4 regions of the Bradyrhizobium sp. UFLA06-24 genome follow, and region 4 is predicted to be linked to each of the others. Evidence: predicted binding sites of a transcription regulator. Region 4 holds the regulator's gene; each other region holds the start of a gene.

Region 1 (3,508 bases), on a different contig from region 4:
GGCTCGAACGCGTTGCCGCAACGGCAGGGATTCATCGCCGCGATCAGCATGAAGCGCGCAGGGTAGGTGACGCGGTGATTGGCGCGGGAAACCGAGACCTCGCCGTTCTCCAGCGGCTGGCGCAGCGAATCCAGCACGCGCGGATCGAACTCGGGCAACTCGTCGAGGAACAGCACGCCCTGATGCGCCAGCGAGATCTCGCCGGGCTTGGCGCGCGCGCCGCCGCCGGTGAGCGCAGCCATGCTGGCGGAATGATGCGGCGAGCGGAACGGCCGCCGCGACGTCAGCGCGCCACCCTCGATCTCGCCGGCCACGGAGGCGATCATCGAGACCTCGAGCAATTCGCTCGGCGACAGCGGCGGCAGGATGGACGGAAGGCGGGCCGCCAGCATCGATTTGCCGGCGCCCGGTGCGCCGATCATCAAGAGATGATGGCCGCCGGCGGCCGCGATCTCCAGCGCGCGCTTGGCGCTCTCCTGGCCCTTGATGTCGCGCAGGTCGAGCGGCGAGCTCGCGGCTTCATGCACCTTCGGCACGGGCCGCGACAGCACCTGCGTGCCCTTGAAATGATTGGCGATCTGAATCAGCGAATGCGCCGCGATGATCTGGATATCAGGGCTCGCCCACGCCGCTTCAGAGCCGCAGGCGGCAGGACAGATCAAGCCCTCCTCGCGCACATTGGCGCCGATCGCAGCAGGAAGCACACCCGCGACGGGCGCGATCGATCCGTCGAGACCAAGCTCGCCGAGCACGGTGAAACCGGTCAGCGCATCCGGCGGGATCGCGCCGATCGCCGCCATCAGTCCGAGCGCGATCGGCAGGTCGTAATGGCTGCCTTCCTTCGGGACATCGGCGGGCGCCAGGTTGACGGTGATCCGCCGCGCCGGCAGCGCCAGTCCTGAAGCAATCAGCGCCGAACGGACCCGCTCACGCGCCTCCGACACCGCCTTGTCGGGAAGCCCGACGATGGCGAAGGCCGGCAGGCCGGGCGCGACCTGCACCTGCACATCGACCGCACGGGCCTCGATCCCCTCAAAGGCGACTGTCGAAACCCGCTGAACCATGCTGCCCTCTTGCACAATCAAGGGTAGCAGGAAGCGGCGGGTCTGGCAAGAACAATACGGGAACGAAATCGCAGCCGCCGCGAGCCCTAAGCGATCGTAAACGCGCTCCGGACATTACGCCTCGAATGCGAGCGGCAACGCTCAGCACATTCCAACGAATGTCCGCTACTCCTAAGGCTGCGGGATGGGCCGTGATCTAACGGGTGAAGAAGTCAAAATGCTTGCAAATCGCCGCAGAAGCGAACGACGGGTGTGCAGCCGGCTGGCCAAGATTCATTTCGGCGCGGGCTCGCTGCCGCGAGACTGCACCATCACGGATATCTCGGACGGGGGCGTCAAGGTCGTGGCGGAATTCCTGGAGGTGCCGCCGCAATTCACCATCATCTTCGCGCCGGACTATTCGCGTCAGTGCCGCCTGCGCTGGCGCATCGGCTGCGAATTCGGTGCGGAATTCACCGACTGAGCCGAACCGGCCGGTTTCTTAACGGGACTTTAGCGTTAATCGGCAAAGCATCTCTGATCAGTCCGCCGGCGGTGATCAGAGTATGTCCAAGCGTTCGTCCCTTGCCTCCTCCCCGGCGAGATTCCTGCTCCCCGCGCTCGCGGTGCTTGCCCTCGGTGGCTGCCAGACCACGAGCCTGGAGGACGTCACCGGCGCGCTCGGCGGCAAGTCGGAACCGGCGGCGGCGGCCGACGGCGGGCGCGAAATCGACGGCTTGCGCGAGCGCTACCGCGCCAAGCCAAACGATCCCAAAATCGCTCTCGATTACGGCAAGGCGCTGCGCGAGAGCGGCCAGCGCGCCCAGGCCGTCGCGGTGATGGAGCAGGCCGTGCTCGGCCATCCCAGCGACAAGGCGCTGCTCGCCGGCTACGGGCGCGCGCTCGCCGACAACGGCAATTTCCAGCAGGCTTTCGACGTGCTGAGCCGGGCCCATACGCCCGAAGATCCCGACTGGCGCATTCTGTCGGCACAGGGCGCGGTCCTCGATCAGCTCGGCCGCAACGAGGAAGCGCAGCAATATTATGCGGCCGCGCTGAAGATCGTGCCGGACGAGCCCAGCGTGCTGTCGAATCTGGGCCTGTCCTATGTGCTGCAAAACAATCTGCCAAAGGCCGAACAGGTGCTCGGCCGCGCCTATCAGCGCAATCAGAACAATGCGCGGATCCGCGCCAATCTCGCGCTGGTGCTGGGATTGGAGGGCCGCGAGAGCGAGGCCGAAATCCTCGTGAAGGCCGATCTGCCGCCGGACCAGGCCGCAGCCAAAATCACGGCGCTGCGCCAGCTGCTGGCGAAGAAGCAGCAGCAGCGGGCGGACAAGTAATCCGCTCTTTCTTAAGTGCGTCTATGACGCCTTGCGGTGCGGCGCCGATCCGCGTCCGGTCTTTGCCTTCAGCTTCTTCAGCAGCGGCCCGAGCAGCGAGCGCTTCGGCTTGCGCACCTCGCCGCGGCCGGCGAGGCGGTTGGCCATCGTCTGGAACAGCTCGGTGGTGCGATGGCTCTTGGAGACCTCCGCGATCATCTGGCCGTTATTGGCTGCGGTCGAGAACAGCTTCGAATCGAACGGAATCACGGCAAGCGGCTGGGCTTCCATCGTCTTGGCGAAGGACTTGACGTCGATCTCGGCCCGCTTGGGCATGCCGATCTGGTTGATGCAGTAGAGCGGCGGCCGGTCGTTCGGCCGCGCCGTCTTGAGCACCGACAGCATGTTCTTGGTGTTGCGCAGATTGGCGAGGTCCGGCTCGGCCACGATGACGATGTCGTCGGCATTGACCAGCGCGCGCTTGGTCCAGGCCGACCATTGATGCGGCACGTCGAGCACGATGCAGGGCGTGGTCATGCGCAGCGTATCGAAGATCGCATCGAATGCTTCCGCACCGAAATCATAGACGCGATCGAGCGTGGCAGGCGCGGCCAGCAGGCTGAGATGCTCGCTGCATTTGGCCAGCAGGCGCTCCATCAGGGCCGTGTCCGGCCGATCGGGCGACAGTACCGCATTGGCGATGCCCTGCGCCGGATCCTGGTTGTAGTCGAGACCGGCGGTGCCGAAGGCGAGGTCGAGATCGATCACGACGGAATCGAGCGCGAGGTCGCGCGCGATGGTCCAGGCGACGTTGTGCGCGACGGTGGACGCGCCGACGCCGCCCTTGGCACCAACCACCGCGATGATGCGGCCGGTGATGATGGCTTCCGACGCCGAGAACAGGCTGCAGATCGAGCGTACCACGTCGATGGTCTCGACCGGCCCGACCACGTAGTCGTTGACGCCGCGGCGCACCAGCTCGCGATAGGGCGCCGTGTCGTTCGGATTGCCGATCACGACCACGCGCGTGCCGGGATCGCAGACGCCGGCGAGATCGTCGAGGCCTTCGAGAATATCCCGGGTGCCGTCGGATTCGATCACGATGACGTTCGGCGTCGGCATCGTTTCATAGACTTCGATTGC
Region 2 (3,508 bases), on a different contig from region 4:
TCTTTCCGCGCGGCACGAATTTGAAATGCTTCACCGCATTGGTGACATAGACCTTCTTGCGGTCGACGCCGGCCTCCGCCAGTGCCCGGTCGAGCATTTGGCCGGCCGGGCCCACGAAGGGATGGCCAGCGAGGTCTTCCTTGTCGCCGGGCTGCTCGCCGACCAGCATGATATTGGCAGACTTCGGGCCTTCGCCGAACACGGTCTGGGTCGCATCCTTGTAGAGGTGGCAGGCACGACAATGCGCGGCCTCCTCGCGAAGCGTTTCGAGACTGTCGGTGGCAGGTTTGCGTTTCATAGGAGCCTCCGGCCGCTTCTGAGGCTTGTGCGGATCGGTCGCGGCGTTGGCGATCATAGCACCGGTCATGCGTTCGGCATCTTCGATCAAGGGCTTAATGATCGAGGCCTCGGGCAGGTTCCTCCAATATTTCTTCGGCATCTCCGTCTGCATCGCCTTCACCTTGAGCCGTGCCGGATTGAAGATGCTGGCGTAATAGCGCCGCCAAGTTTCCTCCAGCCGGTCTTCGCCCGGTGCCTCGCTCTTGCTGACGCCGGGCGTGAACGAGAGCGCGTGGCCGTCCCAATGCGCGCAGAGGTCCGGCGTCAGGATCGACCAGGGCATGTCGGCAAAGCGCTTTGCAAAGAACGGCCCGGCGAGCTCGACGATGTGATGCTCGGGCTCGAACCAGGCGACGTAATGCGGCTCGCGTTCCCGACCGATCTCGCGGAACCGCACGAAAGCATGCATCTTGTGCTCGTCGCGATGAACCGCGCGTGCCATCGCCGTGATCTTCGCGACATCAGGATCGGTCGCGACATCGATGAGATCGTGATTGTCTTTCAGCCGGAACAGCAGGCGATAGAGGATCGCGAAGCGCTCGCCGTCCCGATGCAGGATCGCAGCCTTGGCGAGGTCGATAAATTTGCTTGATACGCTGAAGGTGCCGTCGTTCACCTCGAGGATCGGCGACGGCGCGGGCGGTGCAAACAGATCGGCTTCGCCGCCTCGCACGGCCCAGCTTACATCGTCAGGCGCAACATGATGAAGCACGAGGGCGCGCGCGGTTTTGCGCCAGCCGTCGAAATCGGTTTCGCTGTCGAGGGTGATGTACTGCATCAGAAGCCAAACCCCAATTGTGTTGCTTTCGGCTTGAACCGTTCGATCAGCCGCGCCTCGTCGAGGCGATGCGGCGAGGGGCGGTGGTCGCTGAGAACGATGAACGGCAGCGCCTTGTGCTTGGGCACGTGCAGCCGTGCGAGATCGGACAGGCGGATCGTTGTGGTGCGCCGCGTCGCGATGATGCGCTCGACCGCCTTGGTGCCGAAGCCCGGCACGCGCAGCAGCTCCTCGCGGCTGGCGCGGTTGACGTCGAGGGGAAAACGGTCGCGATGGCGCAGCGCCCAGGCAAGCTTTGGATCGATGTCGAGCGGCAGCATGGCGCTGTCGTCGACGATCTCGCCGACGGCGAAGCCGTAAAATCGCATCAGCCAGTCGGCCTGGTAGAGCCGGTGCTCGCGCAGCAAGGGCGGCTGGACCAGAGGCAGTGCGCGGCTGGCATCGGGGATCGGACTGAAGGCTGAGTAGTAGACGCGCCGCAGTCGGTACGAGCCGTAGAGATTGGCGCTGGTGTGGAGAATGGTGTGGTCGTTCGCGCTGTCGGCCCCGACGATCATCTGTGTGCTTTGACCGGCCGGCGCGAAGCGCTGTGGTTTCGCCTTTGTTTTCACGCTTCGATCTTCTTCGGCTTCGTCCAGCTTCAGCCGCAGCCGGCCCATGGAGCGGCGGATCGCGCGCACGTCCTTCTCGGGTGCGAATTGCTGCAGGCTCGTCTCCTGTGGCATCTCGATGTTGATGGAGAGGCGGTCGGCATATTTGCCGGCTTCCGCGATCAGCGCGTCGTCGGCCTCGGGAATGGTTTTGAGGTGTATGTAGCCGCGGAAGTGATGCTCCTCGCGCAGCTTGCGCGCGACACTGACCACTTGCTCCATCGTGTAGTCGGGGCTGCGGATGATGCCGGAGGAGAGAAACAGCCCCTCGATGTAATTGCGCCGGTAGAAGTCGAGCGTCAGCTTGACGACTTCATCGATGGTGAAGCGGGCGCGCGGCACATTGGAGGAGGCGCGGTTGACGCAATAGAGGCAATCGTAATTGCACGCGTTGGTCAGCAGCACCTTGAGCAGCGAGATGCAGCGTCCGTCCGGCGCGTAGGAATGACAGATGCCCATACCGGGCGCGGTCGAGCCCATGCCCTTGCCGTCGCTGGAATCCCGCTTTTCGGTGCCGCTGGATGCGCAGGACGCATCGTACTTGGCGGCGTCCGCGAGAATTGCCAGCTTGCGTTGTACGTCCATCCTAGAATCCCTTTGATTCAGTTCATGAATCCATTTGCGCGCCAATTCGATTGACTCTCTGCGCGCCGTTAGCTTTATATTAGAACATATCATGAACAAATGAGCCAGCCGTTGGTTCTTCTTTTGAAGGCCACGGCAATCACCTCTGAAGGAGCGGCGAGCATGAGCGGCGCACGCATGAGCGCGCTTGCGACCTTGCGCAGCCAGATCGAACGGATCGAGACGGCGGAGGTCGTGCATCATCACGACCGCGTCGCGCTCGGCCATAGTGAGGCCGACCGCGCGCTGAAGGGCGGGCTCGCACGTGCGGCGATCCACGAGGTGTTTTGCGAGGGCCGGCAAGGCGCGTCCGGGACGGGCTTCGTGATGGGGCTTGCGGGCCGCGTCACGACACAGCGGCCGCTGTTATGGGTGCGGCAGGATTTTTCGGAGCTTGAAGCGGGCGCGCTGTCGATGAGCGGGCTCGCCGAGCTCGGCCTCGATCCGCGCCGCGTGGTGATGGTGCGCGCCGCTGATGTCGAGAGCGCGCTGCGCACCTCGGCCGATGCGCTCGCCTGCGATGCACTCGGCGCCGTCGTGCTCGAGCTCTGGGGCGAGACAAGACAGTTCGATCTCGTGGCGAGCCGCAAGCTGACGCTGGCTGCACAAGGCTCCGGCGTCACCGGCCTGTTGCTGCGCTTGGCCGCGCAGCCGCTACCCTCAACCGCGGAGACGCGATGGATGCTGCGCGCGGCGCATTCGCCGCCGGGATCTGCGTGGAGTGCCTGGGGCGCCCCGCGCTTCGATGCCGAGCTGTTGCGCAATCGTCATGGCCCGTGCGGCCGCTGGATCATGGAATGGAATTGTGATGAGTGCCAGTTCAGTGAACCGTCGGCGTATTCTCAGCCTGTGGCTGCCGCGCCTGCCCATCGACCGGATTCAGCGGTTCTTCAACAGCGCCGGGCTGGGTAAGAATACCAATGAGCCGAGCATCGTTATTATCAAGAACAACAATGCGCTGGTGATCCACGCGCTGGACGAGCCCGCCGAGCGGCTCGGCCTGTATATCGGCCAGCCGCTCGCCAATGCGCGGGCGATGTGCCCGGATCTGAAAGTGTTCGACGCCGATGTCGTGGCCGATGCGAAGACGCTCAGCGACATCGCCGATTGGTGCGAC
Region 3 (3,508 bases), on a different contig from region 4:
ACGCCTCGCGGGACCTCGTCTGTCAGAACAGGCTGAGCTGCTCGCCGTTCTGCTTCGGTCGCACAAAGTGATCCGTTGTCAGCTTCGAGCGGCGCTTGTTGAGACCGAGCCTGTCGCAGGCGATCTCGAAGCGGCGGCCGATGGTCCAGGCCATCGGTCCGGTGCCCTTCATCCGCTCACCCCATTTCGAATCGTAATCGCGACCGCCGCGCATGTCGCGGATCAGCGTGAAAACGTGGCGGTAGCGGTCCGGATAGTTCGCCATCAGCCATTCGCGGAAGAGATCGCGCACCTCGAGCGGCAGCCGCAGCAGCACGTAGGACGCTTCCTTGACGCCGGCATGGGCGGCCGCATCGAGAATGCGCTCGATCTCGGAATCGTTCAGCGCGGGGATCACGGGCGCGACCATCACGGTGGTCGGAATGCCGGCCTCCGAGAGCTGCTTCAGCGCCTCCAGTCGCTTCGGCGGCGTCGAGGCCCTCGGCTCCATGGTCCGCGCCAGCTTCGGATCGAGCGAGGTCACCGAAATCGCGACCTTGGCAAGGTTGCGCCTGGCCATCGCTGCGAGAATGTCGATGTCTCGTGTGACCAGCGCGGATTTGGTGACGATGCCGACGGGATGGCCGGTGCGCTCCAGAACCTCCAGAATGCCGCGCATGATTTTGCGCTCGCGCTCGATCGGCTGATAGGGATCGGTGTTGGTGCCGATCGCGATCATCCGCGGCTCATAGCCCGATGCCGCGAGCTCCTTCTCGAGCAGAACAGGCGCCTCGGGCTTCACGAACAGCTTTGCCTCGAAGTCGAGCCCCGGCGACAGGCCGAGATAGGCGTGCGTCGGCCGCGCGAAGCAATAGACGCAGCCGTGCTCGCAGCCGCGATAGGGATTGATCGAGCGATCGAAGCCGATGTCGGGGGAATCGTTGCGGGTGATCACCTTGCGCGACGTATCGACACCGACACTGGTCTTGAACGGCGGCAGTTCCTCAAGGCTCTGCCAGCCGTCGTCGAAGGCGACGCGCGCCTCGGCCTCATAACGGCCACTGGCATTGGACTGGGCGCCCCGCCCTCGCCGGCGTGCGCGGTCGATGGCGACACCAAGTTCTGGAAAATCGGCGGGGAAATCAGAAGGCGCACCCGCCGGCTCGGAGGGCGCCGTGACCGGCGGGTGCTTGAGAGCAGAAGAAGATGCTGGACTCATGCAAGCAAGATAACACGCAAAAGGAACAAATCAAGAACAAGAATCGAAAACGCGAAAACAACCCCATGCACAGTAGCGCTGCCCAAGCTTCACGCGTCGAGGTTTGACCTCACGCAACACCGCGTGACCCCGATGCCGTTTGATGTGGGAAAAGGATCGATCTCGCCGGAACTCGGTTGGTGACGATCTCCGGTGAAGGTCGGCAGGAATATGACATCTCAACAACAATCGGCCGCTGCAAGCAGCGACCTCGATCTCCTTGATCGCTATTGGCGGGCGGCGAACTACCTCTCCGTTGGACAGATCTATCTTCTGGACAATCCGCTCCTGCGCGAGCCGTTGGTCCCTGCGCACATCAAGCCGCGGCTGCTCGGTCATTGGGGCACGACGCCGGGGCTGAACTTCATCTATGCCCACCTCAACCGCGCCATCCGCGCCCAGGATCTCAACGTCATCTATGTCTGCGGTCCCGGCCATGGCGGACCCGGCATGGTCGCCAACACTTATCTCGAAGGCAGCTACAGCGAGATCTACCCCGATATCGGGCGGGATACGGACGGATTGCGCAAGCTGTTCAGGCAGTTCTCCTTCCCTGGAGGCATTCCGAGCCACGCGGCGCCGGAGACGCCGGGCTCGATCCACGAAGGCGGCGAGCTCGGCTACGCGCTGGTGCACGCCTACGGCGCGGCGCTCGACAATCCCGACCTCATCGTCGCCTGCGTCGTCGGCGACGGCGAGGCCGAGACCGGCCCGCTCGCGGCGTCCTGGCACTCCAACAAGTTCCTGAACTCGGCGCATGACGGCGCGGTGCTGCCGATCCTGCACCTCAACGGCTACAAGATTGCCAACCCGACCGTGCTCGGCCGGATGCCCGACAGCGAGATCCGCGAGCTCTTCCGCGGCTTCGGCCACGAGCCGCTGTTCGTCGAAGGCGACGATCCCAAGGTAATGCACCGGGCCATGGCCGATGCGCTCGACGTCGCGCTCGCCAGCATCCGCTCGATCCAGCAGCACGCCCGCGACGGGCGCAAGACGATCGAGCGGCCGCGCTGGCCGATGATCGTTCTGCGCAGCCCGAAGGGCTGGACCGGCCCGAAGGAAGTCGACGGCAAGAAAGTCGAAGGCTTTTGGCGCGCGCATCAGGTGCCGGTCGCAAGTTGTCGCGAGGAGCCGGCGCATTTGAAGATCCTTGAGGACTGGATGCGCAGCTACGAGCCTGAAAAACTGTTCGACAAGAACGGCGCGCTCGTTCCCGAGCTGCAGGCGCTCGCTCCCCAGGGCAACAGGCGCATGGGCGCCAATCCCCACGCCAATGGCGGCCTGCTGAAGAAGGAGCTGAAGCTGCCGGACTTCCGTAAATTTGCCCTCGAGGTGCCGCAGCCAGGCTCTGTGACGGGAGAAGCGACGCGCGAGCTCGGCAAATTCCTGCGCGACGTCATCCGGCTCAACGCCGGGGAACGAAATTTCCGCATCATGGGACCGGACGAGACCGCGTCAAACCGGCTGGATGCGGTGTTCGACGCCACAGAACGCGTCTGGATGGAGCCGATCGAACCCTACGACGTCCACCTCGCGCAGGACGGCCGCGTGATGGAGGTCTTGAGCGAGCATCTCTGCCAGGGCTGGCTCGAGGGCTATCTGCTCACCGGCCGGCACGGCTTCTTCTCCTGCTACGAGGCCTTCATCCACATCGTGGATTCCATGTTCAACCAGCATGCCAAATGGCTGAAGGTGGCGCGGCATCTGCCATGGCGGCGACCGATCGCCTCGCTCAACTATCTCCTGACCTCGCATGTGTGGCGCCAGGACCATAACGGCTTCAGCCATCAGGACCCCGGCTTCGTCGATCTCGTCGCCAACAAGAAGGCCGACATCGTCCGCATCTACTTCCCGCCGGATGCCAACACGCTGCTGTGGATCGCCGACCACTGTCTGCGCACCTACAACCGCATCAACGTCATCGTCGCCGGCAAGCAGCCGGCGCCGCAATGGCTGTCGATGCCGGAGGCCGCGACGCATTGCGATGCGGGCATCGGCATCTGGAATTGGGCCGGCACAGCGGACACGAGCGGCGAGCCCGACGTGGTGATGGCCTGCGCCGGCGACGTGCCGACGCTGGAGACGCTCGCCGCCGTCGACCTCTTGCGCAAGGCGCTGCCGGACCTGAAGATCCGCGTCGTCAACGTCGTCGACCTCATGACGCTGCAACCGAAGGAGCAGCATCCACACGGGCTGAGCGATCGCGACTTCGACTCGCTGTTCACGCGCGACAAGCCAGTGATCTTCGCCTATCACGGTTATCCCCACCTC
Region 4 (3,508 bases):
ACGGTCGGCGGCGCCACGCGCTCGGGACGCAACTCCGTCGGAGGCCGACTTCCAGGCCGAGGACTAAAACCGGTCTTTCAGCCGATCGGCAGACGCGGCGGTGTCGGACGACTGTCGGCGATGATCTGCGGCTTGTGCTCGCGCTCGCCGAGCGGCTGGGTCACGGGCAGTTGCAGAACGGTGGCGCGCTGGCCTTCGACGAGCTGGGTCACCAAGACATATTTGCCATCGGGGAATTCGATCGCGTCGTGATGACGATCGGGAACGTGCGGATCGATCTTGCCGAACTTGCCGACGCGCGAGTTGACGGTGCGCGTCCAGATCCACCTGTTGTCGTAGCGGACGTTATCGGCGAAGGCGAGCTCCGTTCCCGGCAGCAGGCAGACCGCGACGGACATGTCGGCTTCGGAGGCGAAGCCGCGTGTCGAGGTGCCGCGGAATGTTGTCGTGACGATCGTCTCGCCGACTTCTGCGGGACGCGTTGCGACGGCATGCAGGCTATAGTCACACATCGGGTGCTCCTCTATCAGGATAGCAACCCGCGCCTCTGTCCTGGAGGCACAGGCCTCTATCAGAGTGTAAGTCTGCGAGGCTCTGCTTGGTTGTAGGCAAATCTGCGGCTTGGGTCCGCTGGCGATAATCACAATATCTTTCCCGAACGCCTAGGAACAAAGCCTGCTCCGGTGCATTCGGCGGACCTTCTGCATCAATATCCGCAGCATCAATGTCCGGCCGGTGCCGACCAGCCCGAATATGGCCAGGCCGACTGCTGGACGGAGTTGAGGGCGTTGCGGGATTGCTGGCTTGTCGCTTGCTGCGCCTTGCGGAGGTGATGCTGCGGTTGCGCGGCGAAGGCATTCGGCGCTGACGCGGCGATCAGCGCGGTCGTGACGGTGCTCAGGATGATCTTGCGCATGGTGGTCTCCTCGGTCTCAAGGCCTTTGAAGCAATGAAGGCTTCGCTTCGTTGCAGCCTGCCGAGGATTTAGCGCTGGAGAGATGGCCGGATAATCTGTGCAAAACCAGAAAGACTATACAGCCGGAGCGGACAATCGTCCGCTCCATCGTTTGCTCGCGCGAGAGCGCTTAGTACTTCCGGTACAGCCCGATCAACTTGCCCTGGATCTTCACCCGGTTGGGCGGGAGGATCCGGACTTCATAGGCGGCATTCGCCGGCTCGAGCGCAATGGAGGCGCCGCGGCGGCGGAAGCGCTTCAGGGTGGCTTCCTCGTCGTCGATCAGCGCGACCACGATATCGCCGGTGTCGCAACTCTCGTTGCGTTGGATCAGCGCCATGTCGCCGTCGAGAATGCCGGCATCGACCATCGAATCGCCGCGCACTTCGAGTGCGTAGTGCTCGCCTGCGCCGAGCATGTCCGGCGGGACGCTGATGGTGTGGCTGCGGGTCTGCAGCGCCTCGATCGGCGTACCAGCCGCGATGCGGCCCATCACCGGCACTGCGACGGGGCGCTCGCCCTCGTCGGCGGGCGGGCTCGATGTCGTGCGCACCTTGCCGAGATTGCCCTCGATCACGCTCGGGGTGAAGCCGCGGCGGTTGCCGGCGGCGGCCTGGAGCTCGGGCAGCTTGATCACTTCGATCGCGCGGGCGCGGTTCGGCAGGCGGCGGATGAAGCCACGCTCCTCGAGCGCGGTGATCAGGCGGTGGATGCCCGACTTCGAACGCAGATCGAGCGCGTCCTTCATCTCGTCGAAGGAGGGCGGCACGCCGCTTTCCTTCAGCCGCTCGCTGATGAACCGCAGGAGCTCGTATTGTTTGCGCGTTAACATCTCGACCAAAATCCCCCTGACGATGTCGTTCGATTCCGAGACGCTGAAGTCAGCGACAAGCCGTTACATGCTCGAAACAAATCATGAACGGACACTATATGTTCGATACATGTTCCGCAACTGCTTAATTTACCGTGAACGCGACAAAGTTCGCGGAACGGTTGCGAACTCTGTGTTCAAACAGGCAGTCGCAGCACCTCGCAAGGCGCTCCCGCTTCGGCCTTGGGCGCGAACGGCGGGCGCACGAGAAGTGCCTGTGCCGCAGCGAGATTCGCAAGCAGCGAGGAGTCTTGATGATCGACGGGAACGGCGATGAGCGTGCCATCGTCGCGTACTTCGAGACGCGCGCGGAGGTAATCCTCGCGCTGGTCGTTGGCGCGGACATCGCGCCCGAGCACCGCGCGTTCACGGCAGTGATGAACCAGCGAATGGCCTGAGAGCGCGCGAATCAGCGGCACCATGAACAGGAAACCGCACACGTAGGATGACACGGGATTGCCAGGCAGGCCGATCACGCGCATGGCCCCGAGCCGCCCGTGCATCATCGGCTTTCCCGGCCGCATCGCGATCTTCCAGAACGCCATCGAGGTGCCTTCGTCCTGGAGCGCCTGCTGCACCAGATCGTGGTCGCCGACCGAGGCGCCGCCGGTCGTGATCAGGATGTCGGCGCCGGACTGGCGCGCGCGGCGGATGCCCGCGGTGGTGGCTTCGAGCGTATCGGCGGCGACGCCAAGGTCGATTGTGTCGGCGCCCTCGCTGCGGGCGAGCGCGTGCAGGGCATAGCCGTTGGAATAGACGATCTGGCCATGACCGGGGGTGGTGCCCGGCATCACCAGCTCGTCGCCGGTGGCGAGGATCGCGACCTTCGGACGGCGGCGAACGGGAAGCTGCGGGTGGTTCATGCCGGCTGCGAGCGCGAGCCCGCGATCGGTCAATCGGGTCCCCTGACGGAGCAGCACGTCGCCTTCGTGAAAGTCGATGCCTGCGGGGCGGATGTGCCGGCCGCGAGTCGCAGCCTCTTTGATCGTGACGCGCTTGCCGTCTGTGACCGTGTCCTCCTGGATGACGACGGCGTCCGCGCCATCGGGAACGACGCCGCCGGTGAAGATTCGTACCGCTTCACCAGCGCCGACAGCTCCCGCGAAGGGCCGTCCGGCCGCGACCTCTCCAATGACGGTGAGCTGCGCGTCCACCCTTGCCGCGTCTGCCGCGCGGACGGCATAGCCATCCATCGCTGACATCGCTTGCGGCGGTTGCGTGCGCCGCGCCGCGACATCGCGCGCAAGCACGCGATGGAAGGCCTCATCGAGGGCAATCATTTCTTCCGGCAGCGGCTCCGCGCCGCCAAGCACCGCGGCGAGCGCGTCGGAAACCGGCATGAGGGCCACGGGTGAAAGCTCCTGCTTGGGCGAGGCAATGATCACGTTGCGGCAAGCGTTCTAGCCGAGAGCGCGCCGCGAGGCAAAATGGTAAGCGGGCGCTGACGTGAGCTACTTCTGCATCAACAGCCGCACCAGCTCGGCCTGCCGGCTGACGCCGGTCTTGTCAAAAATCTTCGACAGATGACTGCGCGCCCGGCGTCCTGCCGACGCTGAGCGGCAACAAAGGATTGCGCGGCGCCCAGCCAAGCAGATCGTGCACGCGGGCGGGATCGATGCGCGGCGACAGCAGGCTCGAAAGACCGTTGCCGGGGCGTAGATGCCAAACAGTACGCGACCGCC

The links. The regulator LexA, encoded in region 4, represses DNA repair genes until DNA is damaged. The targets are predictions, from matches to a motif close to TGTTCNNNNTGTGTTCNG.
Region 1: a site for LexA is predicted at 1,112-1,129, ahead of IF809_RS21425 (YifB family Mg chelatase-like AAA ATPase). Genes of this name have one in related genera too.
Region 2: a site for LexA is predicted at 2,433-2,450, ahead of IF809_RS02120 (putative DNA modification/repair radical SAM protein). Genes of this name have one in related genera too.
Region 3: a site for LexA is predicted at 1,220-1,237, ahead of IF809_RS20330 (PA0069 family radical SAM protein). Genes of this name have one in related genera too.

The regions. Positions count from the first base shown of each region.
Region 1 covers NZ_JADFUE010000026.1:59,233-62,740, forward strand. Annotated here, with positions in the region: gene IF809_RS21425 (YifB family Mg chelatase-like AAA ATPase) at 1-1,064, opposite strand, end outside; gene IF809_RS21430 (PilZ domain-containing protein) at 1,282-1,527, shown strand; gene IF809_RS21435 (tetratricopeptide repeat protein) at 1,610-2,386, shown strand; gene IF809_RS21440 (AAA family ATPase) at 2,408-3,508, opposite strand, start outside.
Region 2 covers NZ_JADFUE010000001.1:480,825-484,332, forward strand. Annotated here, with positions in the region: gene IF809_RS02115 (UdgX family uracil-DNA binding protein) at 1-1,117, opposite strand, end outside; gene IF809_RS02120 (putative DNA modification/repair radical SAM protein) at 1,117-2,352, opposite strand; gene IF809_RS02125 (ImuA family protein) at 2,515-3,303, shown strand; gene IF809_RS02130 (Y-family DNA polymerase) at 3,200-3,508, shown strand, end outside.
Region 3 covers NZ_JADFUE010000024.1:36,447-39,954, reverse strand. Annotated here, with positions in the region: gene IF809_RS20330 (PA0069 family radical SAM protein) at 23-1,198, opposite strand; gene IF809_RS20325 (phosphoketolase family protein) at 1,409-3,508, shown strand, end outside.
Region 4 covers NZ_JADFUE010000031.1:19,834-23,341, forward strand. Annotated here, with positions in the region: gene IF809_RS23395 (ComEC/Rec2 family competence protein) at 1-67, shown strand, start outside; gene IF809_RS23400 (hypothetical protein) at 78-512, opposite strand; gene IF809_RS23405 (hypothetical protein) at 722-916, opposite strand; gene lexA (transcriptional repressor LexA) at 1,086-1,787, opposite strand; gene IF809_RS23415 (molybdopterin molybdotransferase MoeA) at 1,964-3,175, opposite strand; gene IF809_RS23420 (hypothetical protein) at 3,333-3,508, opposite strand, start outside.